2 regions of the Amycolatopsis sp. WAC 04169 genome follow, and region 2 is predicted to be linked to the other one. Evidence: riboswitches for the same ligand, from Rfam matches in the RefSeq annotation. Region 2 holds a riboswitch; the other holds the start of a gene.
The links. A riboswitch is a leader RNA that binds a small molecule or an ion and turns the genes downstream of it on or off. The one in region 2 is predicted to bind glycine.

Region 1: linked by a shared signal. The riboswitch ahead of gcvP (aminomethyl-transferring glycine dehydrogenase) and the one ahead of gcvP (aminomethyl-transferring glycine dehydrogenase) in region 2 are both predicted to bind glycine.

The regions. Positions count from the first base shown of each region.
Region 1 covers NZ_QHJI01000007.1:406-16,090, forward strand. The annotation lists gene DMC61_RS19395 (aldo/keto reductase) at 1-665, opposite strand, end outside; gene DMC61_RS19400 (helix-turn-helix domain-containing protein) at 714-1,532, opposite strand; gene DMC61_RS19405 (nuclear transport factor 2 family protein) at 1,647-2,009, shown strand; gene gcvP (aminomethyl-transferring glycine dehydrogenase) at 2,013-4,892, opposite strand; glycine riboswitch at 5,064-5,165, opposite strand; gene DMC61_RS19415 (MerR family transcriptional regulator) at 5,212-5,793, opposite strand; gene DMC61_RS19420 (TetR/AcrR family transcriptional regulator) at 6,061-6,705, shown strand; gene DMC61_RS19425 (bifunctional nuclease family protein) at 6,784-7,257, opposite strand; gene DMC61_RS19430 (MerR family transcriptional regulator) at 7,478-8,239, opposite strand; gene garA (glycogen accumulation regulator GarA) at 8,236-8,703, opposite strand; gene gcvH (glycine cleavage system protein GcvH) at 8,829-9,212, opposite strand; gene DMC61_RS19445 (CDP-alcohol phosphatidyltransferase family protein) at 9,276-9,887, opposite strand; gene DMC61_RS19450 (hypothetical protein) at 9,925-10,158, opposite strand; gene DMC61_RS19455 (hypothetical protein) at 10,397-10,693, opposite strand; gene DMC61_RS19460 (hypothetical protein) at 10,728-10,976, shown strand; gene DMC61_RS19465 (hypothetical protein) at 11,000-11,377, shown strand; gene DMC61_RS19470 (hypothetical protein) at 11,393-11,773, opposite strand; gene DMC61_RS19475 (adenylate cyclase) at 11,924-12,892, shown strand; gene DMC61_RS19480 (hypothetical protein) at 12,895-13,869, shown strand; gene DMC61_RS19485 (adenylosuccinate synthetase) at 13,866-15,059, shown strand; gene DMC61_RS19490 (NUDIX domain-containing protein) at 15,056-15,685, shown strand, end outside.
Region 2 covers NZ_QHJI01000009.1:182,318-198,002, reverse strand. The annotation lists gene DMC61_RS26125 (transglycosylase domain-containing protein) at 1-1,467, opposite strand, end outside; gene DMC61_RS26120 (FadR/GntR family transcriptional regulator) at 1,604-2,326, opposite strand; gene DMC61_RS26115 (L-serine ammonia-lyase) at 2,415-3,788, opposite strand; gene lipA (lipoyl synthase) at 3,805-4,806, opposite strand; gene glyA (serine hydroxymethyltransferase) at 4,803-6,086, opposite strand; gene gcvH (glycine cleavage system protein GcvH) at 6,093-6,470, opposite strand; gene gcvT (glycine cleavage system aminomethyltransferase GcvT) at 6,485-7,576, opposite strand; gene gcvP (aminomethyl-transferring glycine dehydrogenase) at 7,585-10,416, opposite strand; glycine riboswitch at 10,460-10,561, opposite strand; gene DMC61_RS26085 (hypothetical protein) at 10,799-11,173, opposite strand; gene DMC61_RS26080 (3-oxoacyl-ACP reductase) at 11,558-12,325, opposite strand; gene DMC61_RS26075 (aldehyde dehydrogenase) at 12,325-13,689, opposite strand; gene DMC61_RS26070 (gamma-glutamyl-gamma-aminobutyrate hydrolase family protein) at 13,686-14,399, opposite strand; gene DMC61_RS26065 (glutamine synthetase family protein) at 14,380-15,685, opposite strand, start outside.

The DNA.
Region 1 (15,685 bases), on a different contig from region 2:
TGCAGATGCCAGCGCAGCACGAGCTGCGCCGGGCTCTTGCCGTATTTGGCGGCGAGGGCGGTCAGCGTCGCGTCCGAGAGCAGGGATCCCTGCGCGAGCGGGCTCCACGCCTCGGTGACGATGTCGTGCTCGGCGTGGAACTCCCGCAAAGCCTTCTGCTGAAGCCGGGGGTGCAGCTCGACCTGGTTGACCGCGGGCACGATCCCCGTCTCGTCGAACAGCCGCCGCAGATGCGGGACGTGGAAGTTCGACACCCCGATGGCCCGCGCCCGGCCGTCCGCGTAGAGCTTTTCCAGCGCCCGCCAGGTTTCGACGTACTTCCCGCGGGCGGGCATCGGCCAGTGGATCAGGTACAGGTCGACGTGGTCCAGCCCGAGCTCCGCGAGGCTCGCGTCGAACGCCCGCAGCGCCTCGTCGTAACCGTGGCCCGGATTCGGCAGCTTCGTGGTGATGAACAGGTCGTCGCGGGGCACTCCCGCCGAGCGGATCGCCTCGCCGACCCCGGCTTCGTTCCGGTACGACGCGGCGGTGTCGATGCTGCGGTACCCGGCCTCGATGGCGGTCCGGACGACCTTGGCCGTATCGGCCGCGGGCACCTGCCAGACGCCGAAACCGAGCTGGGGGATGGCTACCTCGTTGTTCAGGACGACGGAAGGCACGGCCATGGAAGGGAAATCCTCACTGGGGTCTGCGGCAGGGCTTCTTGCCCCGCATCATTCCATCCCGCGCGCGGCGTACGCGCGCAAATACTCCGCCGTGTCCGCGTCGGCCGGGAAGAAGGACTCGATCACCAGCTCGGCGACCGTGACGTCCAGCGGCGTCCCGAAGGTGGAGACCGTGCTGAAGAAGGTGAGTTCGGCCTCCTCGTGCCGCAGTTTCAGCGGGACGAAGATGTCACCCGGTCCGGGGACCTCCACCTCGGGAACGGGATCCGCGCACGGATAGGTGAGCAGTTCCTCCAGCAGCTCGGTCAGCATCGGGTCGGCGGTCTGGATCACCTGCCGCCGCAGCCTGCCGAGCAGATGGGCACGCCACTCCCCCAGGTTCAGCACGTACGGCGCCATCCCGTCCGGATGCAGTGTCACCCGCAGGACGTTGACCGGCGGCGTCAGCAAGGCCGGCGAGACCAGGCCGGTCATGAGCGAGATGCTCGCGTTGGCGTCGACCAGGTTCCACCAGCGGTCGACGACGGCGGCTGGGTACGGCTCGTGGCCGGTCATCAGCTGGCGCACCGCCTTGCGGACGGCCGCCAGCTCCGGGGCGGCGAGACCGGTTTCGGCGTACGCGGGCGCGTACCCCGCGGCCAGCAGCAGCTGATTGCGTTCCCGCAAGGGCACCTCCAGATGTTCGCCGAGCCGCAGCACCATCTCGCGGCTGGGCTTGGACCGGCCGGTTTCGACGAAGCTCAGGTGCCGGGTGGAGATGTCCGCCGAAATGGCGAGATCCAGCTGGCTGATCCGGCGGCGGTCACGCCATTCACGGAGGAGTTCCCCGACGGGGCGGCCCGCGCTCACTGTGGTCGTCACGATCACGAACCTACGGCCCCGGGTGCCGCACCGCCATTACCTCCCGCGTAATCGACGGGACCCGCCCCCGGCCGACAGAGTTGCGGCATCGGTTATCCCACAACGAAACGAGGAGACACCATGTCGGACATCCAGCGCGTCGCCGAGCAGTACATCGCCGTGTGGAACGAAACCGACGCGGACAAGCGCCGCGCCCTGATCGCCGAAGTCTTCACCGAGGACGCCGCCTACACCGACCCGCTCGGCGCCGTCACCGGCCACGACGGTGTCGACGGCTTCATCGCCGGCGCGCAGGCCCAGTTCGCGGGACTGAAGTTCAGCCTGCCCGCGGCGCCCGACGCGCACCACGACATCGCGCGGTTCCAGTGGTACCTCGGCCCGGAGGGCGCGGAGGAGCCGCTGGCGATCGGTTTCGACGTCATCACCGTCGAAGGCGGACGGATCAAGCAGGTGCTGGGCTTTCTCGACAAGATGCCCGGCTGACGATCACGCGAAGGCCTCCGGCGGCGGACAGGAGCAGACGAGGTTGCGGTCACCCGCGGCCCCGTCGATCCGCCGCACCGGGGGCCAGATCTTCGACGCGGTGAACCCGGCCGGGAACACTGCGATCTCCCTGCTGTACGGGCGATCCCACTCGCCCGCGAGACAACGCGCGGTGTGCGGGGCGTTCCGCAGCGGACTGCCCTCCAGCGGCCACTCCCCCGCGGCGACCTTCTCGATCTCGCCGCGGATCGCGATCATCGCGTCGCAGAACCGGTCGAGTTCGCCGAGATCCTCGCTCTCGGTGGGCTCGACCATGAGCGTTCCCGCGACCGGGAAGGACATCGTCGGCGCGTGGAGCCCGTAGTCGGCCAGCCGCTTGGCGACGTCGTCCACGGTGACGCCGGTCCGTTTGGTGAGCGCGCGGAGATCGAGGATGCATTCGTGCGCGACCAGGCCGTCGTGCCCGGAGTACAGCACCGGGTAGTGCGCGGCGAGACGCTTGGCGACGTAATTGGCGTTCGCGACCGCGGTCAGCGTCGCCCGCTTCAGGCCTTCCGCGCCCATCATCCGGACGTAGGCCCAGGAGATGGGGAGGATCGACGCGCTCCCCCACGGCGCGGCGCTGATCGGCCCCACCCCGGTGGCGGGGCCCGCGTCCGGCTGCAGCGGGTGGTTCGGCAGGTACGGCGCCAGATGCGCGCGGACCCCGATCGGGCCGATGCCCGGTCCGCCGCCACCGTGCGGGATGCAGAAGGTCTTGTGCAGATTGAGATGCGAGACGTCCGCGCCGAACTTCCCGTACTGCGCCACCCCGATCAGGGCGTTCAGGTTCGCGCCGTCGACGTACACCTGGCCGCCCGCGTCGTGCACCAGCGCGCAGACCTCTCGGACGGTGTCCTCGTACACACCGTGCGTGGAGGGGTAGGTGATCATGATCGCGGCGAGGTCGTCCGCGTGCTCGTCCACAGTGGACTTGAGGTGTCCGAGGTCGATATTGCCTTCGTCGTCGCATTTCACGACGACCACCCGCATCCCGGCCATGACCGCGCTGGCCGCGTTCGTCCCGTGCGCGCTGGACGGGATCAGGCAGATGTTACGCGCGGCGTTCCCCTGCTCGCGGTGATACGCGCGAATCGCCAGGAGACCGGCGAACTCACCCTGGCTTCCGGCGTTCGGCTGCAGGGAGACCGCGTCGTAGCCGGTGATCCCGGCGAGCCATCGCTCCAGATCCTTGACGACGGTGAGCAGACCGCCCGCGTCCTCGGCGGGCGCGAACGGATGCAGCCCGGCGAACTCGGGCCACGTGATCGGCTCCATCTCGGCCGTGGCGTTGAGCTTCATCGTGCACGAGCCCAGCGGGATCATGCTCCGGTCGAGCGCGACGTCCTTGTCGGACAACGCCCTCAGGTACCGCAGCAGCGCCGTCTCCGAGCGGTGCGCGTGGAAGACCGGATGGGTCAGGTAGTCGCTGGTGCGGCGCAGATCCGGCGGGAAGCCGTCCGCGGTGTCCGCGTCGAGCGAGTCCACATCGGACACCGCGACCCCGAACGCCTTCCACACCAGGGAAAGATGCTCACGGGTGGTCGTCTCGTCACAGGCGACGGCGACGTGGTCGGAGTCCACGAGCCTCAGGTTGACCCCGAGTTCCCGTGCCGTGCCGACGATCCCCGCCGCTCGACCCGGGACGGAAACCGTGACCGTGTCGAAGAACTCGCAGTGCACGACGTCGACACCGCTTTCGGCGAGGCCAGCCGCGAGCACCGTGGCCATCCGGTGCGCGCGGTTCGCGATGGCGCGCAGCCCTTCCGGGCCGTGGTACACCGCGTACATCGACGCGATGACCGCCAGGAGCACCTGCGCGGTGCAGATGTTGCTCGTCGCCTTCTCGCGGCGGATGTGCTGTTCACGGGTCTGCAACGCGAGCCGGTACGCGGGCGCGCCGTCGGCGTCCTTCGACACCCCGACCAGCCGGCCGGGCAGTTGCCGTTCGAGCCCCTGCCGGACGGCGAGGTACGCCGCGTGCGGCCCGCCGAAGCCCATCGGGACGCCGAAGCGCTGCGTCGATCCGATCGCGACGTCGGCGCCGAGTTCACCGGGCGGCCGCAGCAGGGTCAGCGCGAGCGGATCCGCGGCCATCACCACGGCCGCGCCCAGCGCCTTGACCTCGGCGATGGTGTGCTCCCATTCGCGGACGACCCCCGAAGCGCCCGGATACGACAGCAGCACGCCGAAGAAGTCGCCGCCGAGCCCGAGTCCGGTGATGCCCTGGGACAGGTCCGCGGTCACCAGGTCGATGCCGAGCGGTTCGGCGCGCGTGCGCAGCACCTCGATCGTCTGCGGAAGGGTGTCCTCGTCGACCACGAACCGGTTCGACTTCGCCTTGCCCGCCCGGCGGACCAGGGTCATCGCCTCGGCCGCGGCGGTCGCCTCGTCCAGCATCGACGCGTTGGCGATCGGCAGGCCGGTCAGGTCGGCGACCATGGTCTGGAAGTTGAGCAGCGCTTCGAGGCGCCCTTGCGAGATCTCCGGCTGATACGGCGTGTACGCGGTGTACCAGGCAGGGCTCTCCAGCACGGCGCGGCGGATCACCGGCGGGGTCACGGTGTCGTGGTAGCCGAGGCCGATCATCTGGACCATCGGCCGGTTGCGCGCGGCCAGCGCGCGGAGTTCGGCGAGCGCGCCGGTCTCGGTGGCGGGCGGCGGCAGGTCGGGCGGGGTCGCGGACTCCCGCAGCGACGCGGGGACGGCCCGCTCGGCGAGCTCTTCGAGGGAGGCGACGCCGACGACGTCGAGGATGCGCGCGAGCTCTTCGGCACCGGGGCCGATGTGCCGGTCCGCGAAGGGGGTTCCGGATTCGAGAGCGGCCAGTGACACGGGCTCCATCGGGGACCTCCCAAGACGCGGGGGTGGGGCCGGGACGGATTGTCCTGGCCCTCCCCACTCTGTCCGTACCCCCGAGGGGGCGCCTGAGAGTTTCGCCCGAGTGTTGAGCCGGGCTTGCACCGTCGGCGGGGCCGCCAGGCTGTGACCTGGCGAACCACTTTCCAGAGGCGTCTCTTCCGCGCGGTCCAGGGTGCCTGAGAGGTTCCGGGGAGGACTTGCTCCTTCGGCGCCGAGCTCAACGGTTATCGACTCGGTCTCTCCCGCGCGGATTCGTCGACCGCGGAAGTGAGCCTACCCTGCCGCTCCCGCGGCCTCATGATCAGCCGGTGCGACGCGCGTTACGGCGCTGCGTGAGCTCGTCCGGCGTGACCGTTTCGATCACGCCGCCGTCGGCCCGTTCGGCCGGGAACTCGTGGATGGTGCCGCTGATCTCCTGCATCGCGCCGCTGACGGCGATCCCGAAGACACCCTGCCCGCCCTGGAGTAAATCGACGATCTCTTCGGGCGAGGTGCACTCGTAGACGGTGGTGCCGTCCGAGAAAAGGGTGACCTTGGCGAGGTCGCGGACGCCACGCAGGCGCAGGTGGTCGACGGCGACGCGGATGTTCTGCAGGGAGACGCCGGTGTCCAGCAGCCGCTTGACCACCTTCAGGACGAGGATGTCCTTGAACGAGTAGAGCCGCTGCGAGCCGGAACCGTGCGCCGTGCGGATACTCGGCGCGACCAGCTTCGTGCGGGCCCAGTAGTCGAGCTGCCGGTACGTGATCCCGGCGATCTGGCAGGCGGCGGGGCCGCGGTAGCCGACGAGTTCGTCCGGGAGGGAAGAGTCGGGGAACAGCTCGCCCTGCTCGCCGTCAGCGACCGGAACGAGCGGCTCTTGAGGGCTACCAGCCTCGACCACGCCATGCCTCCCCTCGCCCGACCTGGCGGCCGGCGAACAAAGCCGCGCGGACCCACGGGAGTCCGCACCGGAGTTCCTCGTCAAGACGAATGCCCCAGACATCCGAATCACACCTTGGCGATTCACCTTCATTGACGGTAAGCGCGTCCGGCAAACCGGTCAACGCGACGCGCGGTCGGCCTCAAGCTCTTCTTGAGGCTTGTCGAGGACAGTCCCCCGTTCGGCCGCATGGTTGCCTGATTTACTCAGCCGTGTTAATTTTTACTCATGCAAGTAAATCCCTCCACCCAGAGTGCCCTGCAAGAGGTCCAGGCGGAGCTGGGGCTGTCGGTCACCGAGGCGGCCCGGCGGGCCCAGATCGTCGGGGCCGCGATCGCGACGATCGCCGACTTCGGCTATCACAAGACGTCGTTCGCGAAAATCAAGGAGCGGGCCGGGCTGTCCAGCACCCGGATCATCTCCTACCACTTCACCAACAAGGCCGGCCTGATGCAGGCCGTGGTCACCACCGCGACCGGGATGAAGGACAAGTTCCTCGAAGACCGCATCGAGGGCAAGACCGACCGTGCCGGGCTGCTGCGCGGCTACATCGAGGCGGAGATCGCCTTCCTCGGCTCGTACCCGGAACTGGTGCGGGTCATGGTCGAGATGGCGTCCAGCGGCTCGGACGCCGAGGGCTGGTTCATGTCGGCGCCGCTCGTCGAGGAGTTCCGGACCGGGCGGCTCGAACGCCAGCTGCGCCAGGGCCAGCAGGAAGGCGCTTTCGGCGACTTCGCGGCGGACGTGATGGCGTTGTCGATCGCGCAGGCCATCGACGGCGTCGCGGCGAAGTTCGCGGCCGATCCGAAGCTGGACCTGGAGCGGTACGGCCGTGAGCTGGCCGACCTGTTCCTCAAGGCGACCGCGGCCTGATCCGCATTCAGAGGACTAAACGCGCATGAAGAAGGGGCGGCACCAGCAGGCGCCGCCCCTTCGGTCAAGTTCCCGGGATCAGGTGTCCGCGCCGCGGAAGTCCTCCGGCGAGACCGAGTCGAGGAACTCGCGGAACTTCTCGACCTCGTCCTCCTGCTCGTCGGGGATGATGAGGCCCGCTTCCTCCAGCACCGCGTCGACGGCGTGGATGGGCACCCCCACCCGCAGTGCCAGCGCCACCGAATCGCTCGGCCGCGCCGAAACCCGGATGTCCCCGTCGAAGACCAGTTCCGCGAAGAACGTGCCTTCCTTCAGGTCGGTGATCACGACCTGTTCCAGCTCACGGCCCAGCGCGCCGATGACCTCCTTGAGCAGGTCATGGGTCAGCGGACGGGCCGGGCGGACTCCCTGCTGCTCCAAGGCGATGGCGGTGGCCTCGACCGAGCCGATCCAGATCGGCAGGTAACGCTCGCCTTCGGTTTCCCGCAGCAACAAGATCGGCTGATTCGCGGGCAGCTCCACCCGCACGCCGACGACGCGCATCTCGCTCATCGGGCTTCGCCTCCCTCTCGTGCGCACGGGCCGCAACGCTTGTCTCGACGACCAAGCGACGGTAGTCCCGACGCTACCCGTCTTCCGAGCGCTGTGCTCGCTGTCTCCGACATTCTCGGTTCGCCCGTGGCAAACCCGACTCTCACGGTACGGCATAGGGTGCCGAACATTCAGGCATTGACAAGTGGCCCCACAACGGCTCCCGGCCCCGTGGAACCGTTCAACCGCCCGTGACAGCCCGTATTCCGGCCTTCACCAAGAGCGTGTGCAACGCCACGGTCAAGGCCGCGAGCTCCCGGACGACCTCGTCGCCCCTCGCTTTGGCGTCCTCGTCACGATGCCGATACACCGGGGTCACGATCTGCTCCAGCAGGCCGACCTCGCGGTCGGCCGCCGCCCGGAAGGCACGCAGATGTCTCGGCTCGATACCGAATTCGGTCATCGCCTTCACGGTCTTGGCCACGAGGACCGCGTCGGGGTCGAAGAACCCCGCCGCACCTGGGCGCACCAGACCGTATTGCCGCAGCTCAGCCAGGGTGGCGGCGTCGATGCCGGCCTGGCGGAGCAGATCTTCCTCGGTCAGCCTGATCTCGCGATCGGTCTCGAAGTCCCCGGGGGACGGCAGTCCGCCGTTCTCCCCCGGGGCTTCGAGCGAAACGAGTTTCCGCGGCAGCCTCGGCATCGCCGCTTCCGGCGCGGCACCCCGATCCGCCGCGTCCAGCTGTTCCTTGATGACCTTCAGCGGCAGGTAGTGATCCCGCTGGGCGGACAGGACGAACCGCAACCGCTCCACGTCCGCCGGAGCGAACTGCCGGTACCCCGACGGGGTCCGGCCCGGCTGGACCAGACCCTCCGCCTCGAGGAACCGGATCTTGGAGATGGTGACATCGGGGAAGTCGCCGCGCAGCTGTGCCAGCACGGCCCCGATGCTCAACCCATCGCGCTGCGACGCATCCCGATCAGGCCGCCCGGCCGCCGTCACCGTGCCCCCTGGCCCCCGGATCCCGGGCCGGTCAGGAAGACCAGGCGGAACTTGCCGATCTGCACCTCGTCGCCACCGGCGAGGACGGCCTGGTCGACCGGCTCGCGGTTGACGTAGGTGCCGTTGAGGCTGCCGACGTCGATGACGACGAACTCGCCGCCCTCACGGCGGAACTCGGCGTGCCGCCGGGAGACCGTGACGTCGTCGAGGAAGATGTCGCTGTCCGGGTGCCGCCCCGCGCTGGTGGTGTCGCGGTCCAGCAAGAAGCGCGAACCCGCGTTCGGGCCCCGCTTGACGACCAGCAGCGCGGAACCCGCGGGCAGCGCGTCCACACCCTGGACGGGGGCCTCGGCAGCCGGAGGAGCCTCAGTGCCTTCGACGTCGGCCAGGAAGTCGGCCCGGAAGACAGAAGTCCGCTCCGGAGACTGCTCCGGGGGAACGCCGGGCCCGTCGTTCGTGCTCACCTGAGCTCTCCTAACGCATGTGTGTTGCCACTACTCAAGAACGTGTGGAGGTCAAACGTACCGTGCCTGATCGAATCTCCGGCCCGCGGCTCCCCCTTGTCCTCCCGAAGGGCCACGGCCTGCGGCTATTCCTTGATCAGCGCCTGGTACGCCTCGGCCTCCAGCAGGGATTCCACCGAGCTCGCGTCGTCGAGACGGAGCTCGATCAGCCAGCCCTCGCCGTACGGGTCGCTGTTGATCAGCTCGGGCGATTCGGTCACCGCGTCGTTGACCGCGACCACCTCGCCGTCGAGCGGGGCGAACAGCTCCGAGACGCTCTTGGTCGATTCGACCTCGCCGAACGCGTCACCCGAACCGACCTGCTTGCCGACCTCGGGCAGTTCGACGAACACGACGTCACCGAGCTGGTCCTGGGCGTACTCCGTGATGCCCACGCGCACGAGCCCGCCGTCGCGCACGGAGACCCACTCGTGCTCCTCGGTGTACCGCAGTTCTTCTGGAGTGGACAACGCCGCTCCCCTTTCTGATGCCCTCACTCGAAACCGACGCGCGCAGTTTCGCATCCCGCCGGGTCACGCGCCCGGCGCCTCCCGCAAGGCGCGCACGGTCTGGACGATGTACAGCACGCCCGAATAGACGTACAGGACCGCACCCCACGCCGTGAAGGCGTAACCGATCGGCCGGGCGATCGCGGCGATGTCGGAGCCGCCCTGGGTGAGCAGCAGGAACGGGAAGGCGTACATCAGCACGAAGGTGGCGCCCTTGCCGATGTAGGTGACCTCCGGCGGGGCGAACCCCCGGCGGCGCAGCAGCAGGACGCAGACGCCGAGGACGGCCTCCCGCACGACCAGCGGGACCACCAGCCACCACGGGATGATGTCGCGGATCAGGAAGGCGACGAGGGTCGCGAGGATGTAGAGCCGGTCGGCGGCGGGGTCGAGCAGCTGGCCGAGCCGCGACATCTGGTTGAGCCAGCGGGCGAGTTTGCCGTCGAGCCAGTCGGTGAGCGCGCTGAACACGAGCAGCGCGAGCGCCCAGCCGTCCTCCTTCGGGCCGAGGAGCAGCCACAGGAAGACCGGCACCCCGGCGAGCCGGAGGATCGAAAGCATGTTGGGGACGTTCAAGGCCTGCCGCAGCAGGGAAGGCTCTTCGCTGGTCACGCTCGGTTCGGGGGGCGTACTCACCCGCTCAGCCTAGCCAGCGGCGGCAGGTCCTTCCGCGTCAGCTGGCCCGGGTGTGCGTCCAGCCGCGGCGTTGCAGGTCCGCGCTGGTCAGCGCCACGGGCCTGCCTCGGTGGTCGGTGCCCATCCAGCGATGGTGGCCCGCCGAGTTCTCCAGGACGTACGGGCGGCCGCCACACCAGACGACGGTGCACGGGGCCGTCGGGGGAAGCTCCGTGCTCGCCGGTGCGGTGGCCTGGGGTGACGCGGGGTCGGTCTGTTCGTCGGTCTTCATCGCTCTCACGGTTTCGGTGACGGGGACTGGGACACGCCGGAGCGCTACTTGTCTTTTCGGCAGAACGGGGCCGCGCGTTAACGGCTCGGCGCCGGATTCGTCCGATCGGTTCGCGACGACAGCAGGGTGTTGCCGCGCCGTGAACGGCATATTAATTGTCCACAGTGGACAGTGATCGGGCGGTCCTCGCGTATCGCGGCGGCGCGGTCGCGATAGCCTCCCGCGAATCGAACGTGGCTCAATGCCACGACATCGGGCCCGGCCGGGTCAGAATGGGCCGGCCACGACCGGCCGACGAAAGGATCGCCTTGCCCGTCTCGACGACCACGGGAACGTGGCGGCGCCTGATCGCGGTCTGTGCCGTCGCCGGAACGCTCGCCGCCTGTTCGGGCGAAGCTCCGCCACCGCCAGTCACTTCGATGTCGGTCTCACCGCCTTCACTCTCGTTGAGCGCCTCCCCCGTGTCGGTGCCGCCGATCCCGTCCCAAACCGCGCCGAGTCCGTCCGCCGCCCCGACTTCCGCCCCCGCACCCAAACCCGCTGAACCGGTACAGGGTTCCTGCGGAACGGTGACCGCGGCGAGCGGGCTGACCCTGCAGGTGCTCAACGGGCCGGGCGTCTCGTGCGCGGACGCGACCGGGATCGTCGATTCGTTCCACAAGAGGATCGCCGGACGTCAGTCCGCGGGCTCGGACGAGCCGGTCAGCGAGACCGTGGACGGCTGGCTGTGCGTCTCCGGCGCTCCCGCCGCCCAAGGCGGCACCAGTTGCAGCAAGGGCGAGCAGAACGTGTTCGCCGCCGTCGTCCCCGTCGAATGAACCATCCCCGAGAAGAAGGGCCCATGAAGAGTCTCGCCGTGCTTCCCGCCGCGCTCGCCGTCGTCCTGCTGAGCGGTTGCGGCGCCGATCCCGCACCCGCGGCCGCACCGCCGCCGTCCTCCCCCGCTTCCACGCCGGCACCCGCCGGAACACCCTGCGGCGAGATCGCCGGACTTCAAGGCGCGAAGAACAAGGTCGTGGCACGCGGGAAAACCGACTGCGGCGAAGCGACACAGGTGCTCACGGACTACTTCGCCAAGCTGACACCCGCCGAAGCGGCGTCGCCGCAAGGCCCCGGGCCGGTGGTGATCGGTGCCTGGACCTGTGGCAGTGGGCCGAACGATCCGGTGACGAGCTGTTCGACCGAGGACGACCGGCAGATCGACGCCACCCGGAGCTGAGCACGGCCGGCGGCGTCACTTCGCGCGACGCCGCCGGTACAGGACGCCTAGCCCGATCAGCATTCCGAGCAGGACCAAGCCGACGAGCGCGACGACCACCAGGCTCAAGACCCGCGAAGTCTTCGACCGGTAGGCGAATCCGTCACCGGCGAAGATCCTGTCGCCCTCCGCGACCCTCTCACCGTCGATCCTCCCGTGACCGGTTCGCCCGTCGTCGAATCGCCACCCGGCCGAGCAATAGGGGAAGGTGCCGCTCATCGGCGGCCCCTCCTCGACGCATCCGGAGACGGCGGTGACCGTGACGTCCTCTCCGGTGTCCAGCTCGCGCACGCGGTCGCCGAGGGCTCCCCCGGTCACCCACAACAGGAAAACGAGCGGGATCCCGCCCAGCAGCATCAGCAAGAGAAACCTGGAAGTCCCCGGTTCACCTGACAAGAAAGTCCCTTCTTCCCGACCCTTCCAGGCTATTCGCCGAGGCGACGGAGTGATACGGGATTTGTACCCACCCCCTTGCCAGGCGAAGTAAGAGTCGTCTAGACTCAAACTATGCTCACCAGGGAAGACGCCATGAAGGCGGTCGAGGACGCGGCCGGCCCGGCCGCGCTGTTCGCCCGCCATCGCTACCGCGAACTGGCGGCCGTGCTCCACCCCGACCGCAATCCCGGCGACGCGCGGGCCCACCGCGCGGCGGCCATGCTCAACCGCCTCCACGACGAGTGGAAACGGTCCCGGCGTCAGACGGTCACCACGGCCACGTCGGCGTACACGCTCGTCGCTCCCCACGCGGTCGGCAGTGTCGCCACGACCTACCGGACCACCGGCCCGCATCTGGTCAAACTCGTCCGCGATCCGGCGCTCAACCCGCTGATCCACGCCGAATGGGAGGCGTTGCGCGCGCTCGACGGCTTCACCGAGCGGCACCGGTGGCTGCGCCCCTATTACCCGCGACTGCTCGACACGTCGGGGCCGGTCGCGAGGGGCGATCGGGCGTTCAGCGTCCTCGATCCGCTCGTCGACGGCTTCCTCACCCTCGCCGACATCGGGAAGGCCTTCCCCGGCGGGCTCGACGGCCGCGACTACGCCTGGATGCACCGTCGCCTCCTGCGTGCCATGGCAGGCGCGCACCGGGCGGGCGTCGTCCACGGCCACCTGACCGCGGACAACGTGCTCGTTCATCCGGCACAGCACGGCATCGTCGTCGCCGGATGGTCCTTCGCCGTCGAAGACGGTGCGCTTCCGCTGGCGGCCGACAAATCCGTCCACTACCCACCGGAAGTCCACAAAGGACTGCCGATGACCGCGGCCACCGACGTCCACATGCTCCACAGCTTGATGCTGGAACTGCTGGCACCGGACGAAATCCGCCAACGCCGGTTCGCCGAGGGATGCCTCCAGGACATCCCGGCACACCGACCCGAGGCCGTCGATCTGCTCGACGAGTACGACGAACTGCTCGCCGACCTGTACGGCCCCCGCACCTTCCGACCGTTCATCATCCCCGAGACAGGAGCCTGACCATGGGACACGGACACTGGGACGACAACGCCTACGCCGCCGCGAAGACCTTCCGGAAGGCCAAGGGCGAGGACGACTTCGGCTACACCGCCGATCTCCGCTCCAAGCCCGCGAAGGAATGGAAGGTCGCACCCGCGCTGGACCCGCTGAACGCCGTGCGGGAATGCCGGGATTCGGCCGACCACACCGATTCGACGCCGATCGCGGTGCTGTTCGACGTCACCGGGTCGATGCGCCGGGTGCCGCGGATCATGCAGGGCAAGCTCGGCAAGCTGCACGGCCTGCTGAAGCGCCGGGGCTACCTGGCCGACCCGCAGGTGCTGTTCGGCGCGATCGGCGACGCCGACAGCGACCGGGTTCCCTTGCAGGTCGGGCAGTTCGAATCGGACAACCGGATGGACGAGCAGCTGCGCACGATCTTCCTCGAAGGCGGGGGCGGCGGGCAGAAGAGCGAGTCCTACGAGCTGGCCGCGTACTTCATGGCGCGGCACGTCGTGACCGACGCCTGGCAGAACCGCGGCCGCAAGGGCTATCTGTTCATCATCGGCGACGAGCTGAACAAGCCCGCGCTGGAGGCCCGCCACATCCGCCGCGTGATCGGGGACGACGTGCGGGAGGACATCGACCCGGCCTCGGTGTACCGGGAGCTGGCCCGCAAGTGGCACGTGTACTTCGTGCTGCCGAACCAGTCTTCGTACTACAACGACCCGCAGATCGGTGAGCACTGGAGCGATCTGCTCGGCCAGAACTTCCTGAAGCTGGACGACCCGGGCGCGGTGTGCGAACTGATCGCCGCCACCATCGGGCTGGAAGAGCGGGTGGTCGACGTCGACCGCGCGCTCGCCGACCTCGCGGACGTCGGCTCGGTCGCCGAAAGCAAGGCGGTCGGCAAGGCGCTGGCGAGGCTCGGTACCAAATCGGTCGTCACGTCGGCGGTGCCCGACGCCGACGGGCCGAGCGACGTGGTGCTGCGATGAGTCTGCTGGACGGTCACGTGGTGGTGGTCGGGCTCGGCTTCGGCGACGAAGGCAAGGGCGCGGTGATCGACGCGCTCTGCGCCGCCCGGCCCACCACCGCGGTGGTCCGCTTCAACGGGGGCGCGCAGGCCGCGCACAACGTCGTCGTGGACGGGCGGCACCACACCTTCAGCCAGTTCGGGGCGGGCACGTTCGCCGGCGTGCCCACCCATCTGTCGCGGTTCGTGCTCGTCGAGCCGTTCGCGCTGGCCGCGGAAGCCCGGCGGCTCGAAGCGGTCGGCGTCCGGAATCCGCTCTCGCTGCTGAGTGTGGACGGCCGGGCTCTGCTCACGACGCCGTTCCACATCCACGCCAACCGGGCCAGGGAGGAGGCCCGTGGCGTGAACCGGCACGGTTCGTGCGGCAAGGGCATCGGCGAGACCGTCTGGTACTCGCTGTTGCCCGGGGCCTCCCCGGGGGACGTCGTGGAGAGCCAGGAGGTGATCGGGACGCCGGGGGAAGCGCCGACGGTCGCCGACTGCGCCCGGCCGTCGGTGTTGCGGCGCAAGCTGGACGCGCTCGCGCGGTTCTACGCGCCGCTCGCCACGCCACCGCACAGCGTGGACGAACTGGTGGCGCTGTACCGCGATTTCGCGGACGCGGTGCGGATCACCGACGGGGACGAAACGGGGCGGCTGGCGGATTCCGGGCGGCTGGTGTTCGAGGGAGCGCAGGGGGCTCTCCTCGACCAGTACCACGGGTTCCATCCGCATACGACCTGGTCGACGACCACGCCGCACAACGCCCGCGCCCTGTTGGGCGGGCGTCCGCACACCGTCGTGGGGGTGACGCGGACGTACCTCACCCGGCACGGCGCGGGACCGCTGCCGACCGAGTCCGCCGCCGTGCTCGCCCGCTTTCCCGAGGCGCACAACGAAACCGGCGAGTTCCAGGGCGCGTGGCGGGCGGGCCATCTCGACGCGGCCCTGCTGGACTACGCGATCGCGGCCTGCGACGGCGTGGACGCGCTCGCGGTGACCCACCTCGACGCGACCGGGCTGAAGGTCGTGCCCCGGGACGGTTCGGCCGCCGTCGATCTGCCGGATCCGCTGGCGTGGTTCGGCGCGCGGCTGCCGGTGGCCGTCATGGGGTACGGCCCGGACAGGGCGGGTTACCGGGTCGCGGAGGCAAGGTCGACAATCAACGCGTGATCGATTCGACGCCGGTGTCCGTTGACGTGCTCGTGGTGCGGTTCGCCCCCGGCACCCGGAACGTGCTGCTGGGAATCGCGCCGCGGGCGGCCGAGCCCTTCGAGGGGGAGCTCGCCCTGCCCGGGGTGCTGCTGGGGCTCGGTGAACGGTTGCGGGAGGCGGCGAGCCGGGCGGTGGTCGGCAAACTCGGCCTCCCGCCCGACGCGGTCTCGGCGACGGGACAGCTCGCCACCTTCGACGAGCCGAACCGCGATCCCCGAGGTCCCACGCTCTCCATCGCCTTGTGGGCCACGGTGAGTCCCGCGCTCGACGATCCGGGGAACGTCGTCTGGGTGCCGCTGGACGAGGTCCCGCCGCTGGCGTTCGACCACGACCGGATCGTCGCGGACTGCCGCCCGATGCTGGCCGAACGGCTGTGGCGGGACGTCGCCTTCACCGCCGGGCTGCTGGGCCCGATCTTCACCACGGCACAGGCGTTGGACGCCACCGAAGCGCTGACCGGGGACCGCCCCTATCCGGCCAACCTCGGCCGGACGATGGAGCGGGTCCCCGGTTTGCGGCGTACCACCGAACACGCGGCCGCCCTCCCCAAGGGAGGACGGCCGCCGTCGCTGTGGCGCTGGGAG
Region 2 (15,685 bases):
GTCACTGGGGCGTAAGGGATACCGGCCGACCGCGATCCCCGGCCCGATCAGGAATCCGTCCTTCTCGCGCAGGGTCACCGCGCCGTCGACGGACTCGGGGATCCCGGCCGCGCGGGCGCCTTCCCGAACCGCTTCCGCGCCGAGCTTCTTCGCCAGGTCGACGAACGGGCCCTGAGCCCCTCGCCCCATCGCCTCGCGCAGCGTGCACTTCCCGGTTTCGCCGCACTGGTCCTGGAACTCGAAGGTCTCGCCGAGGAAATCGACCGACGCGGGCGCCTTCAGCGGTTCGTCCACGTTCACCCCCCGTTCGAGCCCGGCGGCGAGGATGAGCGGCTGAAAAGCCGTGCCGGTGCCGTACGGGGTGCCCGCGTAGTCGTGCACGCTCCAGCCGCCGCCGTTGTAGGCGCGGATGGCCCCGGTCCCGGGTTCGACGGCGACCAGCGACGCGCGGAAGTGCTCCGGTTGTCCCTTCAACCGGTCCTTGACCGCCTTCTCGGCTTCGGCCTGGGCACGTGGATCGATGGTCGTCTCGACCTTCATCGCGCCACCGCGGAGCCGGTCGAGCGGGTAGCCGACCTGCTCGAGTTCGGCGAGGACCTGCTGCTTGATGTGGTACTGCTCGTAGGTGACGCGACCGGCGCGGGTCTCCGACGGCGCCTGGATCGCGTCCTCCGGATAGGTCATGGAGACCGCCTCGGCCTGGCTGACGTAGCCACGCGCGACCAGTTTGTTCACCACGTAGGACCAGCGCTTCATCGCGTGCTCGTGGCTGGATGCGTACGGGTCGTGCACCGAAGGAGACTGGATCATCCCCGCGAGGAAGGCCGCTTCGCTCCAGGTCATCGAGTCGTCGAGCTTGCGGCCGAAGTAGGCGTTCATCGCCGAAGCCGGGCCGTAGGTGCCGCGGCCGAACGAGATGATGTTGACGTAACTCTCGAAGATCTCCTTCTTGGTCTGCTGCTGGGTGATCTTCGTGGCGAGCACGAGTTCGGAGAACTTCCGCGTGAGGGTGGCGTCCTCGTTGCCGGTGGACTTCTTGATGTACTGCTGGGTGATCCCCGAGCCGCCGCCGACGCCGGTCACCAGCGCGCGGCCGAGCCCGGTGAGATCGAAACCCTCGTTGTCCCAGAAGGTCGGGTCCTCGGTCGCGATGATCGCGTCGCGCAGCTTCGCGGGGACGGCGTCGTAGGGCACGAACAGCCGGTCGCCGCCGGGCGGGACGACCTTGAGCAGCTCGGATCCGTCCGCGTTCTGCAGGACCACGGTCTTGTCGAGGTCGGCGAGGACCTCTTGCGGGCTGCGGACGTCGAGCAGGACGTACGCGAGCCCGAACGCGACGACCGGGATGCCGATCACCAGGCCGAGCGTCCAGGCGGCGATCTTGCGCCACCTGCGCTTCTTCCCTTTCGGCTCCGGGGTGGCCGTGGTCTCCGACTCGGGTGCGTCTGCCTCATCCGGGTTTTCCACGCCAGGTTAGACGCCCGAACGAGTGAAAAGGTTGTGGGAAAGTCACCGAACCGTGTCAGGCCTCCCGCATTCCGTCCTCTCGATGCTGTAGTTGGCATCACGAACCACCGCATTCAGAGGACGAAATGCGAGCCGATCAGGCGAGGAACGCGCGAAGCAGTGAAGCGGTCCCTTCGACGTGTTCCGTCATCGCCCGGCGGGCCGCTTCGGAGTCCCCGGCGAGGATCGCGTCGACGATGGCCTCGTGCTGGGCGTTGGAATGCTCCAGGTTCGGTTCGAGCAGCGGGATCATGTCGAGCAGCTGGTTGACCCGCATCCGCGCGTCGGCCATCGCCGTGGTCAGCGAGCCGGACGCGGTGACCTCGGCGATCGCCAGGTGCAGCCGCGAATCCTTGCGCCGGTAGTCGCCGACGTCGGCCGCCGCGGCCTCGGCGAGTGTGCTGGTCAGATGCTGGCGGTCGGCCGGGCTGAGCGAACGCGACGCCGCCATCTCGGCGGCGCCGGTCTCCAAGACGTGCCGGAGGCCGAGCGCGTCCTCCAGGGTGGCGTTGTCGACCTTCCGGCCGTCGGCGGCGGGCGGGTCGGGCAGGACGTCGTTGACGAACGTGCCGCCGTACCGCCCGCGCCGCGACTCGACGTAGCCCGCGTCGGACAGCGCGCGGATGGCCTCGCGCAGCGTCACCCGGCTGACCCCGAGCCGCTCGGCGAGCTCACGCTCCGAGGGCAGCCGCTCCCCCGCGCCCACCACGCCCAGCCGGATCGCCTGGAGCAGCCTTTCGACGGTCTCCTCGAAGGCGTTGCCCGCGCGCACCGGGCGGAACAGCGCGTCACCCGCGTTCGCGACCGTGCTCGACTCCACCCTTCGAGTTTAGGCGGCCCGCAATTCGTCCTCTGGATGCGGTACTTGCGTGTGCAACTACCGCATCCAGAGGACTAAATGCGGGGCGTCAGCATTCGATGACGTTCACGGCGAGGCCGCCGCGAGCGGTCTCCTTGTACTTCACGCTCATATCGGCACCGGTCTCGCGCATCGTCTTGATCGCCTTGTCCAGCGTCACGACGTGCGAACCGTCGCCGCGCATCGCCATCCGCGCCGCGTGGATCGCCTTCGACGCGCCGACGGCGTTGCGTTCGATGCACGGGATCTGCACCAGCCCGCCGACCGGGTCGCACGTGAGCCCCAGGTGGTGCTCGACGCCGATCTCGGCGGCGTTCTCCACCTGCGCGGGTGAACCGCCGAGGACCTCCGTGAGCCCGGCGGCGGCCATCGCGCTGGCCGAACCGACCTCGCCCTGACAGCCGACCTCGGCGCCCGAGATCGACCCCGTCTGCTTGAGGATCGAGCCGATCGCGCCCGCGGTGAGCATGAACGTCACGATGCCGTCGTCCGACGAACCCCGGATGAACCGCTGGTAGTAGTGCAGAACGGCCGGGATGATTCCCGCCGCGCCGTTGGTCGGCGCGGTGACGACGCGGCCACCCGCGGCGTTCTCCTCGTTGACCGCCAGCGCGTACAGGCTCACCCAGTCCATCGCGTACAGCGGGTCGCCGACGCCGTCCTCGGCGAGCAGCTTCTCGTGCAACGCCTTCGCGCGCCGAGGCACCTTCAGCCCGCCCGGCAGCACGCCCTCGTGCTCGCAGCCGTTGCGCACGCATTCCGCCATGACCTGCCAGATCTCCAGCAGCCCTTCGCGGATCTCCTCGCGAGTGCGCCACGAAAGCTCGTTGCGCAGCATGATCTCGCTGATGGGCAGCCCGGTGTCCTCGCAGTGCTTCAGCAGATCCGCGCCGGTGCGGAACGGGAACTCCAGCTTCGTCGAGTCCTCGACGACGACGGTGTCGGTCTCGTAGGACTCGTCGCGCACGAAGCCGCCGCCGACGGAGTAGTAGGTGCGCTCGCGCAGCACCTTCCCGTCGGCGTCGAACGCGCGGAAGATCATCCCGTTCGGATGTGCCGGCAACGACTTCCGCCGGTGCATGGTCAGGTCGGTGTCCTCGGTGAACACGATCTCGTGCTCGCCGCGCACCTTCAACCGGCAGGATTCGCGGATCGCCGCGATCTTGCCCGGAACGGTGTCGGTGTCGATCTCCTCCGGACGCTCCCCGGACAGCCCGAGCAGCACGGCCTTGTCGCTGCCGTGCCCGAACCCGGTCGCGCCGAGCGAGCCGAAAAGCTCGCTCTGGACGCGGGCCGTGGCGGCGAGGTCACCGTCCGCCGCCAGACCGTCCACAAAGGTCAGTGCGGCGCGCATCGGGCCCACCGTGTGGGAGCTGGAGGGGCCGATGCCGATCGAAAACAGGTCGAAGACGCTGATCGCCATTGATCTGCCCTCCTTCCTATCTGGCCAGCAGTGAGCTGGCCTCTTGGGCCGCGGGCCCTTCGGCGGCGAGATGGGCCAAATTCTCCGACAGCGCTTCGCCGCGGTGGGCCTTCGTCTGGGCGAAAAGGCGACCGGCCCGATACGACGAGCGTACGAGCGGCCCGGCCATCACACCAGCGAAGCCCATCGCTTCGGCTGCCTTCGAATGCTCGACGAACTCCTCCGGCTTGACCCAGCGGTCCACCGGATGATGCCTCGGCGAGGGTCGCAGGTACTGGGTGATCGTGAGGATCTCGCAGCCCGCGTCGACCAGGTCCTTCATCGCCGGAGCCACCTCCTCCGGCGTCTCACCCATGCCGAGGATCAGGTTCGACTTCGTCACCAGACCGGCCTCACGAGCCTTCGTGATGACCTCCAGCGACCGCGCGTACCGGAAGCCGGGGCGGATCCGCTTGAAGATCCGCGGCACCGTCTCCACGTTGTGCGCCAAAACCTCCGGCCGCGAACCGAACACCTCGGCCAGCTGGTCCGGATCCGCGTTGAAGTCCGGGATCAGCAGCTCGACACCGGTACCCGGGTTCAGCGCGTGGATCTGACGGACGGTCTCCGCGTACAGCCACGCGCCGCCGTCCTCCAGGTCGTCACGCGCGACACCGGTGACCGTCGAGTAGCGCAAGCCCATGGCCTGCACCGACTCCGCCACCTTGCGCGGCTCGGTCCGGTCCAGCGCCTCCGGCTTGCCCGTGTCGATCTGGCAGAAGTCACACCGGCGCGTGCACTGGTCGCCACCGATCAGGAACGTCGCCTCGCGGTCTTCCCAGCACTCGTAGATGTTGGGGCAACCGGCCTCCTCACATACGGTGTGGAGGCCTTCACGCTTGACCAGTCCCTTGAGCTCCGTGAACTCCGGACCCATGCGGGCCCGGGTCTTGATCCACGGCGGCTTCTTCTCGATCGGGGTCTGCGCGTTGCGGACTTCCAGCCGGAGAAGTTTGCGCCCCTCGGGGAGCGCGCTCATCGGCCGAGGTCCGCGTACAGCGGGTGCTTCTTGGCCAGCAGTTCGACCCGGGCGGACAGCGACTGGCGCAGATCCTCGTCGAAGTCCGGGCGCAGCGCCTCGGCGATGATGTCGGCGACCTCGGCGAAGTCTTCGGCGCCGAAGCCGCGGGTCGCCAGCGCCGGGGTGCCGATCCGCAGCCCGGAGGTGACCATCGGCGGACGCGGGTCGAACGGGACGGCGTTGCGGTTGACCGTGATGCCGACCGAGTGCAGCCGGTCCTCGGCCTGCTGACCGTCCAAAGTGGAGTTGACCAGATCGACGAGCACCAGGTGCACGTCGGTGCCGCCGGTCAGCACGCGGACGCCCGCCTCGCTGCAGTCCGTGCGCGAAAGGCGGTCGGCCAGGATCTTCGCGCCTTCGAGCACGCGCTGCTGGCGCTCGCGGAACTCCTCGCTCGCGGCGATCTTGAGCGCGACGGCCTTGGCGGCGATGACGTGCTCCAGCGGACCGCCCTGCTGGCCGGGGAACACCGCCGAGTTGATCTTCTTGGCGAGTTCCTGACGGGACAGGATGATGCCGCCGCGCGGGCCGCCGAGGGTCTTGTGCGTGGTCGTGGTGACGATGTCGGCGTAGGGCACCGGGCTCGGGTGCAGCCCGGCGGCGACCAGACCGGCGAAGTGCGCCATGTCGACCATGACCTTCGCGCCGACCTCGTCGGCGATGCGGCGGAACTCGGCGAAGTCGAGCTGACGCGGGTACGCCGACCAGCCGGCGATGATCAGCTTCGGCTTGTGCTCCTTGGCGAGGCGCTCGATCTCCTCGATGTCGACGATCCCGGTCTCTTTGTCGACGTGGTAGGCGACGACGTTGTAGAGCTTGCCCGAGAAGTTGATCTTCATCCCGTGGGTCAGGTGCCCGCCGTGGGCGAGGTCGAGACCGAGGATGGTGTCGCCGGGGTTGAGCACCGAGACCATGGCGGCGGCGTTGGCCTGCGCGCCCGAGTGCGGCTGGACGTTGGCGTGCTCGGCGCCGAAGAGCGCCTTCGCGCGGTCGATCGCCAGCTGCTCGATGACGTCGACGTGCTCACAACCGCCGTAGTAGCGGCGGCCGGGGTAACCCTCGGCGTACTTGTTGGTCAGCACCGAACCCTGCGCTTCGAGCACGCCCACCGGGGCGAAGTTCTCGGAGGCGATCATCTCCAGGGTCGACTGCTGCCGGTCGAGTTCGGCCGCGACGGCGGTGGCGACCTCGGGGTCCACTTCGGACAGGCTTGAATTGAACACAGCAGCGTTCACCATGAGTTCTCAGTTCTCCTGGGTCAGGACGGCGTACGCCTGGGCGTCGAGCAGGGCCGGCACGTCGCCGGACAGACGCACCTTCAGGAGCCATCCTTCGGCGTACGGGTCCGAGTTGATGAGCTCGGGGGTGTCCGTTGTGGCCTCGTTCACCTCGACGACCTCGCCGTCCACGGGTGCGTACAGCTCGCTGACCGATTTGGTCGACTCGACCTCGCCGAACACCTCGCCCGCGGTGACGGTGTCGCCGACCGAGGGGAGCTGGACGAACACGATGTCACCGAGCGACTCGGCGGCGAAGGCGGTGATGCCCACGGTGGCGACGCCGTCGGCGACGTTCAGCCACTCGTGTTCCTTCGTGTACTTCAGGTCCTGGGGGATGCTCATGAGAAAGGGGCCTTTCAGGCGCGGGAGTAGAAGGGCAGGGCGACGACCTCGACGGGTTCGATACGGCCCCGGATGTCGACGGAAAGCTCGGTGCCGGGCTCGGAGTGCTCCCGGTCCACGTAGGCCATGGCGATCGGGTAACCCAGCGTCGGCGAGAGGGCACCGCTGGTGACCTCGCCGATCTCGGTCTCGCCGGCCAGGACGGTGTAGCCGTGACGCGGCGCGCGGCGGCCGGAGCCCTTGAGCCCGACGCGAACGCGGGGAACGTCCTTCTTGGACAGCTCCTCGAGCGCGGCCTTGCCGACGAAGTCGTTCGGCTTCTCGAACTTGACCACGCGGCCGAGGCCTGCCTCGAACGGGCTCAGCTGGAGGCTGAGTTCGTTGCCGTACAACGGCATTCCCGCTTCGAGACGCAGGGTGTCGCGGCAGGCGAGGCCGGCCGGGAGCAGGCCGTGCGGCTCGCCCGCGTCGGTGAGGATGCGCCAGACGGCGGGCGCCTCACCGGCCGGGACGTACAGCTCGAAGCCGTCCTCGCCGGTGTAGCCGGTGCGGGCGAGCAGGACGTCGTGGCCCTTCACGACGGCCGGTACGCTCGCGTAGTACTTGAGCGCACCCAGGTCGGCGTCGGTGACGGCACCGAGGATCTCGACGGCCTTCGGGCCCTGGACGGCGATCAGCGCGACGTCCTCGGACTTGTTCTCGACGACCGCGTCGAAACCCGAGACCCGCTCGGCCAGCGCCTCCGCGACCACGGTGGCATTGCCCGCGTTGGCCACGACCAGGAACTTCTCGTCGGCGAGCCGGTAGACGACCAGGTCGTCCAGCACGCCGCCGTTCTCGTCGCAGATCATCGTGTAGCGCGCCCGGCCCGGCTTGACCCCGGACAGGTTGCCGACCAGCGCGTAGTCGAGGGTGTCGGCGGCCTGCGGGCCGGTCACCTCGATCTCGGCCATGTGGGAGAGGTCGAACAGGCCGGCGGCCTCGCGGACCGCCTTGTGCTCCGCCAGTTCGCTGGAATAGCGGATCGGCATGGACCAGCCCGCGAAATCGGTGAACAGCGCACCCAGTCCTTTGTGGACTCCGTGCAGGGACGTCTCTTTCGACATCAAGTGCCTCAGTTCTCGTAGGCGTTGAGCGGCGGGCAGGAGCAGACGAGGTTACGGTCCCCGCGCGCGCCGTCGATGCGGCGCACCGGGGGCCAGTACTTGGACTTGCGGTTCACTCCGGCGGGGTACACGGCCAGTTCGCGGTCGTAGGGCAGGTCCCAGTCGCCGACGAGGGTCTCCGCGGTGTGCGGGGCGTTGCGCAGCGGGCTGTTGTCCGCGGCCCACTTGCCCTGCGCGACGGCGTCGATCTCGGCGCGGATGGCGATCATGGCCTCGATGAAGCGGTCGATCTCGCCGAGGTCCTCGGATTCGGTCGGCTCGACCATCAGCGTGCCCGCGACCGGGAACGACATGGTCGGGGCGTGGAAGCCGTAGTCGATCAGGCGCTTCGCGACGTCGTCGACGCTGACGCCGGTCTCCTTGGTGAGCCCGCGCAGGTCGAGGATGCACTCGTGCGCGACCAGGCCGTCCTGCCCGGTGTAGAGCACCGGGTAGTGCTGGTTGAGGCGCTTGGCCACGTAGTTCGCGGCGAGCACGGCGACCTGCGTCGCGGCGGTGAGCCCGCCCGCGCCCATCATGCGGACGTACGCCCACGAGATCGGCAGGATCGACGCCGAGCCGTACGGGGCGGCGCTGATCGGGCCGACACCGGTCTCGGGGCCGGCCTTCTCCAGCAGCGGGTGGTTCGGCAGGTACGGCGCGAGGTGCGCGCGGACCGCGACCGGGCCGACGCCGGGGCCGCCGCCACCGTGCGGGATGCAGAAGGTCTTGTGCAGGTTCAGGTGCGAGACGTCGCCGCCGAACTCACCCGGCTTGGCGAGCCCGAGCAGCGCGTTGAGGTTCGCGCCGTCGACGTAGACCTGGCCGCCCGCGTCGTGGACGATCTTGGCCAGCTCGTCGATGCCGTTCTCGTACACGCCGTGCGTGGACGGGTACGTGACCATGATCGCGGACAGCGTGTCGCGGTTGGCCTCGACCTTGGCCCGCAGGTCTTCGAGGTCGACGTTGCCCTCGTCGGTGCACTTGACCACGACGACGCGCATCCCGGCCATCACCGCGGAGGCGGCGTTCGTGCCGTGCGCGGACGACGGGATCAGGCAGACCTCGCGCTCGGTCTGGCCGTTGGCGTGGTGGTAGGCGCGGATCGCGAGCAGACCGGCGAGCTCGCCCTGGCTGCCCGCGTTCGGCTGCAGCGACACCTTGTCGTAGCCGGTGACCTCGGCGAGCCAGCCCGACAGCTGCTCGACCAGGGTGTGGTAGCCCTCGGCCTGGTCGGCGGGGGCGAACGGGTGGATCCCCGCGAACTCGCGCCAGCTGATCGGCTCCATCTCGGTGGTGGCGTTGAGCTTCATCGTGCAGGAGCCGAGCGGGATCATGCCGCGGTCGAGCGCGTAGTCCAGATCGGACAGGCCGCGCAGGTAGCGCAGCATCGCGGTCTCGGAACGGTGCGAGTGGAAGACCTCGTGAGTCAGATACTCGCTCTCGCGGCCGAGGCCGGCAGGCAGCGCCTGGGCGCTTCCGGCCTGGTTCTCGATCCCGAACGCGTTGAGCACCTTGGCGATGATCGCGGGCGTGGTGACCTCGTCGACCGCGATGCGGACGTGGTCGGCGTCGACCGGGCCGAGGTTGATCCCGTTCTCGCGCGCGACCGCTACGACCGCTTCGGCCTGTCCGGGCATGCGGGCGAGGACCGTGTCGAAGAAGCCCTCGTGGACGACCTCGACGCCACCCTCGCGCAGCGCCCCGGCCAGCCCGGCGGCGAGCTCGTGGACGCGGGTCGCGATGCGCTTGAGGCCGTCCGGACCGTGGTAGACCGCGTACATCGCGGCGAGCACGGCGGGCAGGACCTGCGCGGTACAGATGTTGGAGGTCGCCTTCTCGCGGCGGATGTGCTGCTCGCGGGTCTGCAGGGCGAGGCGGTACGCGGGGTTGCCGTCGGCGTCGACCGAGACGCCGACCAGGCGACCCGGCAGCGAACGCTCGAGCCCGGCGCGGACGGCCATGAACCCGGCGTGCGGGCCGCCGTAACCGAGCGGGACACCGAAGCGCTGGGTGGAACCGGCGGCGATGTCGGCGCCGAACTCACCCGGCGCGGTGATCAGGGTGAGGGCGAGCAGGTCGGCGGCGACGGTGTACAGCGCGCCGGCGGCCTTCGCGGTCTCGGAGATGGCGGAGTAGAAGCCCGCGCCGCGCAGCACGCCGGAAGCGCCCGGGTACTGGACGACGACGCCGAAGAACTCCTCCGGCAGGCCGGTGAGCAGGTCGCGGACCTCGACCTCGACGCCCATGGCCTCGGCGCGGGTGCGGACGACGGCGATGGTCTGCGGCAGGCACTCGGCGTCGAGGACGACCTTGTTCGACTTCGCCTTCGACGCGCGGCGCATCAGCATGACGGCCTCGGCGACGGCGGTGGACTCGTCGAGCAGGGAGGCGTTCGCGGTGGCGAGACCGGCCAGCTCGGAGACCATGGTCTGGAAGTTGAGGAGGGCTTCGAGACGGCCCTGCGAGATCTCCGGCTGATACGGCGTGTACGCCGTGTACCAGGCCGGGTTCTCCAGCACGTTGCGGCGGATGACCGCCGGGGTGACCGTGTCGTGGAAGCCGAGGCCGATCATCTGCGTCATCGGCTTGTTGAGCGCGGCGAGCGCGCGAAGCTCGGCGATGGCGTCCTCTTCGGACGCGGCGGGGGGAAGTTCGAGGTCGCGGGTGACCCGGATCGCGGACGGCACCGCGGCCTGCACCAGGGCATCGAGACTGCCGTAGCCGACCTCGGCGAGCATCTTGGCCTGCTCGGACTCCGAGGGGCCGATGTGCCGGTCGTCGAAGGACGTACTGGTCAAGGGAGCTCCTTGGGTCAGGCGCCGGATAGACCGGTGCGCTGGGAACTCCCCCTCTGTCATGGCACCTGAGAGTTTCACCACCGATGAGGGTGGCTTTCACCTTGGGTGAGGCGCACTTGCGCGCCTGCTTTCCAGAGTGGCCTCGCGTGAAGCGGTAGTGGGTACCTGAGAGATTCCGGGGAGTTTGCTCCTTCGGTGCCCCACCACGTTCGTGGGGGCTCTCCCGCTCCAGCTCGACGGCCCTGTCTGAAGTTGTGCGCACACCGTACCTGGCCTGTTCAGCGCGCGTCTACTCACCGCCGACGACGTCACTTGCGTGATCAGAGCCGTGACTCGTGAGTTACGCCTTCGATCACGCGAGTGACGACCCTGATCACGCGAGTTACGCGTTCTCCATCATCATCTCGGCGGTGATCGTGCCGCAGAGCTCGGCGCAGCGCCTCATCATGTCGGCCGCGTCGGCGAGCTCGCCGTCGCCGGTCTTGGCGCACTCGTCGGCGCACATGCGCATCATCTGGGAGGCGAGGCCGCACATCTTCGCGCACATGCGCATCATTTCGAGGTCGGCGACCATCGCGGAGCAGCGCATCATCATGTCGGCGCACATGCGGGACATGTCCGCGCAGGTCACCATCATCATCCCGAGCTTCGCGCCGCCCATCTCCATGCAGCGCGTCATCATCTCCTCGCAGCGGACGTGACACTCGTTGCACAGGTCGATGCAGTCACGCATGGCGGTGCTCATCTGCCGGGTCATGCTCTGGCCTCCTGGGTGGTCCTGGATGCTGGCTTCGCGTTCTCAGGACTACAGCGCAGGTCAGCGGGCCGCCATCCCAGCCACCGGGACGAGTGACGGTCAGCCCGGCTCCGGTCCGTGAAGGCCTCCTTGAGGGACCCAGGCTCCCTCAAGGAGGCCTTCACGGACAAAACAACCGCATTCAGAGGACTAAACGCGGGCAAGGTCAGCCGGCCCGGGATGAAAGGGCCCTTCACCGCATGAGACGAGGGGAAAGCGTCCTTCGGCCCCCAGTACCGAGCGCGACGGCCGGCCCGAGTACATGAAGGCCCCCTTCCTGTACGTAGGCGCAAGGAAGGGGGCCTTCATGTACTTCACCGCATTCAGAGGACTAAACGCATGGCATCAGAGCGGGGTGACGTAGGCGCCCGAGATGCCCCCGTCCACCAGGAACTGCGAAGCGGTGATGAACGAGGCGTCGTCGCTCGCCAGGAACGCGACCGCGGCCGCGATCTCCTCCGGCTCCGCGAACCGCCCGACCGGCACGTGCACCAGCCGCCGCGCGGCCCGCTCGGGGTCCTTCGCGAACAGCTCCTTGAGCAGCGGCGTGTTCACCGGACCCGGGCACAGCGCGTTCACCCGGATGTTCTCCCGCGCGAACTGCACGCCCAGCTCCCGGCTCATCGCCAGCACGCCGCCCTTGGACGCGGTGTACGAGATCTGCGACGTCGCCGCGCCCATCACCGCGACGAACGACGCCGTGTTGATGATCGAGCCCTTCCCCTGCCGCTGCATATGCGGCAAGACCGCCTTGCAGCACAGGTACACCGACGTCAGGTTGACCTTCTGCACCTTCTCCCACGCGTCGATGCCCGTGGTGAGGATCGAGTCGTCCTCGGGCGGCGAGATACCGGCGTTGTTGAACGCGACGTCGACCGAGCCGAAAGTGTCCACAGTGGTCTGGAACAGGGCCTCGACCTGCTCGGCGTCGGTGACGTCGGCCTGCACGAACAGACCGCCGACCTCGTCGGCCGAGGCCTTCCCGGTCTCGGCGGAGATGTCTCCGATGACGACCTTCGCGCCTTCGCTCGCCAGCCGCCGCGCGGTGGCGAGGCCGATTCCGCTGCTGCCTCCGGTGATGACGGCGACGCGGCCTTCGAAACGCTGAACCATTATTCCTCCGTGCTGATGAAAACGTTTTTGGTCTCGGTGAAGGCGTCGACGGCGTCCGGGCCGAGTTCGCGGCCCAATCCGGACTGCTTGAACCCGCCGAACGGCGTCCAGTACCGGACGGACGAATGCGAGTTGACCGACAGGTTCCCTGCCTCGACACCGCGCGCGACGCGGAAGGCGCGGCCGACGTCACGGGTCCAGATCGAGCCGGACAGCCCGTACTCGGTCCGGTTGGCCATGGTCACCGCGTCCGCCTCCCCGTCGAACGGGACCACGGCGACGACCGGACCGAAGATCTCCTCGGACGCCAGCGGATGCCGCAGGTCCGGCGGGGTGACGACGGTCGGTGCGAACCAGTATCCGGGGCCCACAGGCGCGCTGCCCCGGAAGGCGACCGGCGCGGAATCGTCCACATAGGACGAGACTTTCGCGTGATGCCCCGCCGAGATCAGTGGGCCCATCTCGGTGATCTCCAGCCGCGGATCCCCGACGACGACGCCGTTCACCGCGGGTTCCAGCAGCTCCATGAACTTGTCGTACACGCTCGACTGCACCAGGATCAGCGACCGCGCGCAGCAGTCCTGCCCGGCGTTGTCGAAGACGCCGTACGGCGCGGTGGCCGCGGCTTTTTCCAGGTCGGCGTCGGCGAACACGATGTTCGCGTTCTTGCCGCCGAGCTCCAGGGTCACCCGCTTCACCTGCGCGGCGCAGCCCGCCATGATCTGTTTGCCGACCTCGGTGGAGCCGGTGAACACCACCTTCCGCACCGCCGGGTGGTCCACGAAACGCTGCCCCACCACGGAACCCTTGCCGGGAAGCACCTGGAAGACGTCTTCGGGGATCCCCGCCTCGCGGGCGAGTTCGCCGAGGCGGATCGCGGTGAGCGGGGTGAGCTCGGCGGGTTTGAGCACGACGGTGTTCCCGGCGGCGAGCGCGGGCGCGAACCCCCAGCCGGCGATGGGCATCGGGAAGTTCCACGGCACGATCACCCCGACCACGCCCAGTGGCTCGTGGAACGTCATGTTCACGCCACCGGGCACCGGGATCTGCTTGCCGCTCAGCCGTTCGGGCGAAGCCGAGTAGTACGTCAGCACGTCGCGGACGTTTCCCGCCTCCCAGCGCGCGTTGCCGATCGTGTGGCCGGCGTTGGCGACCTCCAGCGCGGCGAGGTGCTCGATGTCGGCGTCGACGGCGTCGGCGAACCGGCGCAGCAGCCGCGCCCGGTCGCCGGGGGCCACCGCGCGCCAGGCGGGGAACGCCGCGTGCGCGCGGGCGATGGCCGCGTCGGTCTCCTCGGCCGAGGTCAGCTCGACCGACCTCACCACCTCTTCCGTGGCGGGGTTGATCACCTCGAACGTGGTCATTCGCGCTCCTTCGCAGCTTTCACCAGCGCTTCGAAAAGCCTGATGTCGTCGGGATTCTGTTCGGGATGCCATTGGACGCCGAGCACGAACCCGTCACCGGGCAGTTCGGCCGCCTCGATGGTCCCGTCGGCGGCCCAGCCGACCGGGACCAGCCCGTCGCCGAGCTTCTCGATCGCTTGATGGTGGTAACACGGCACCTTGGTCTCGGCGCCGAGGATCGACGCGACGCGGCTGCCCTCGGCAAACCTCACCGTAGTGGTGCCGAAGACCCCCGGCGCGGGCTGGTGATCCGCGCTGTCCACCGTCTCCGGCAGGTGCTGGACGAGCGTGCCGCCCAGCGCGACGCTGAGCACCTGCAGTCCGCGGCACACGCCGAGCACCGGTTTCCCACCGTCCAAAGCGGACCGCAGCAGGCCGAACTCGAACGCGTCCCGGTTCGGCCGCGTGTACGTCGTCGCGTGCTGCTCCTGCCCGTAACGTGCCGGGTCGACGTCCGCGCCGCCGACCAGCACGAGACCGTCCACGGCGGACATCAGCCGATCGTGTGCCTCGCTCACCGGCGGCAGCAGGACCGGGATCCCGCCCGCCGCGACGATCCCATCGACGTAGACGCGGTGGAGCAGCGCCGCTTCGGTCTCCCACACCAGGAACTTCGCGGGTTCCAAATAGGACGTGAGCCCGATCAGGGGCTCAGAGACGTTCGAAGCCACGGATCCTCTCCCAATCGGTGACGGCGGCGTCGTACGCGGTGAGCTCGACCTTCGCCGCGTTCAGATAGTGGTCGACGACCTCGTCCCCGAACGCGGACCTCGCGAGTGCGCTCCCGTCCAGCAGCGCCGCGGCCTCCCGCAGGGTCGTCGGCACGGTCGGCTTGGCGGAACCGTAGGCGTTGCCGTGGAACTCCGGCTCCAGCTCCAGTTCGTTCTCGATGCCGTGCAGCCCGGCCGCGATCAGCGCCGCCACCGCGAGGTACGGGTTCACGTCGCCGCCGGGGACGCGGTTCTCGGTGCGCAGCGAGTCCCCGTGCCCGACGACGCGGAGCGCGCACGTGCGGTTGTCCGTGCCCCACGCGACGGCCGTCGGCGCGAAGCTCCCGGGCACGAATCGCTTGTAGGAGTTGATGTTCGGCGCGAAGAAGTAGGTCAGCTCGCGCAGGCCCGCCAGCTGACCGGCGAGGAAGTGCTCCATCAGCGGCGAGAATCCGCCAGGGCCGTCGCCCGCCAGGACCGGTTCGCCCGCGGCCGAGCGCAGGCTGATGTGGATATGGCAGGAGTTGCCCTCGCGTTCGTTGTACTTCGCCATGAACGTGAGGCTCTTGCCCTCCTGCGCGGCGATCTCCTTGGACCCGGTCTTGTAGACGCTGTGGTTGTCGCAGGTGGTCAGCGCGTCGGCGTAGCGGAACGCGATCTCGTGCTGGCCCGGATTGCATTCGCCCTTGGCCGACTCGACGTACAGCCCCGCGCCGCCCATGTCGTTGCGGATACGGCGCAGCAGCGGCTCGATCCGGGCGGTGCCGAGCATCGAGTAGTCGACGTTGTACTGGTTGGCCGGGCGAAGGTCCTGATAGCGCTTGTCCCACGCCGATTCGAAGGTGTCGTCGAAGACGATGAACTCCAGCTCGGTGCCGACGTAGGCGGCGAGACCGCGCTCGGCGAGCCTGCCGAGCTGGCCGCGCAGGATCTGGCGGGGAGAGGGGGCGACCGCGCCGCCCTGCACCCGTTCGAGGTCGGCGAGGACGAGCGCCGTGCCTTCCTGCCACGGGAGCAGGCGCAGCGTGTCGAAATCCGGGCGCATGACGAAGTCGCCGTAGCCGGTCTCCCAGGACGACATCGCGTAGCCGTCGACGGTGTTCATGTCCACGTCGACGGCGAGGAGGTAGTTGCACGCTTCGGTGGCGTGCTCGACCACCTCGTTGAGGAAGTACTCGGCGGCGCAGCGTTTGCCCTGCAGCCTGCCCTGCATGTCGGTGATCGCCACCAGCACCGTGTCGACGGTG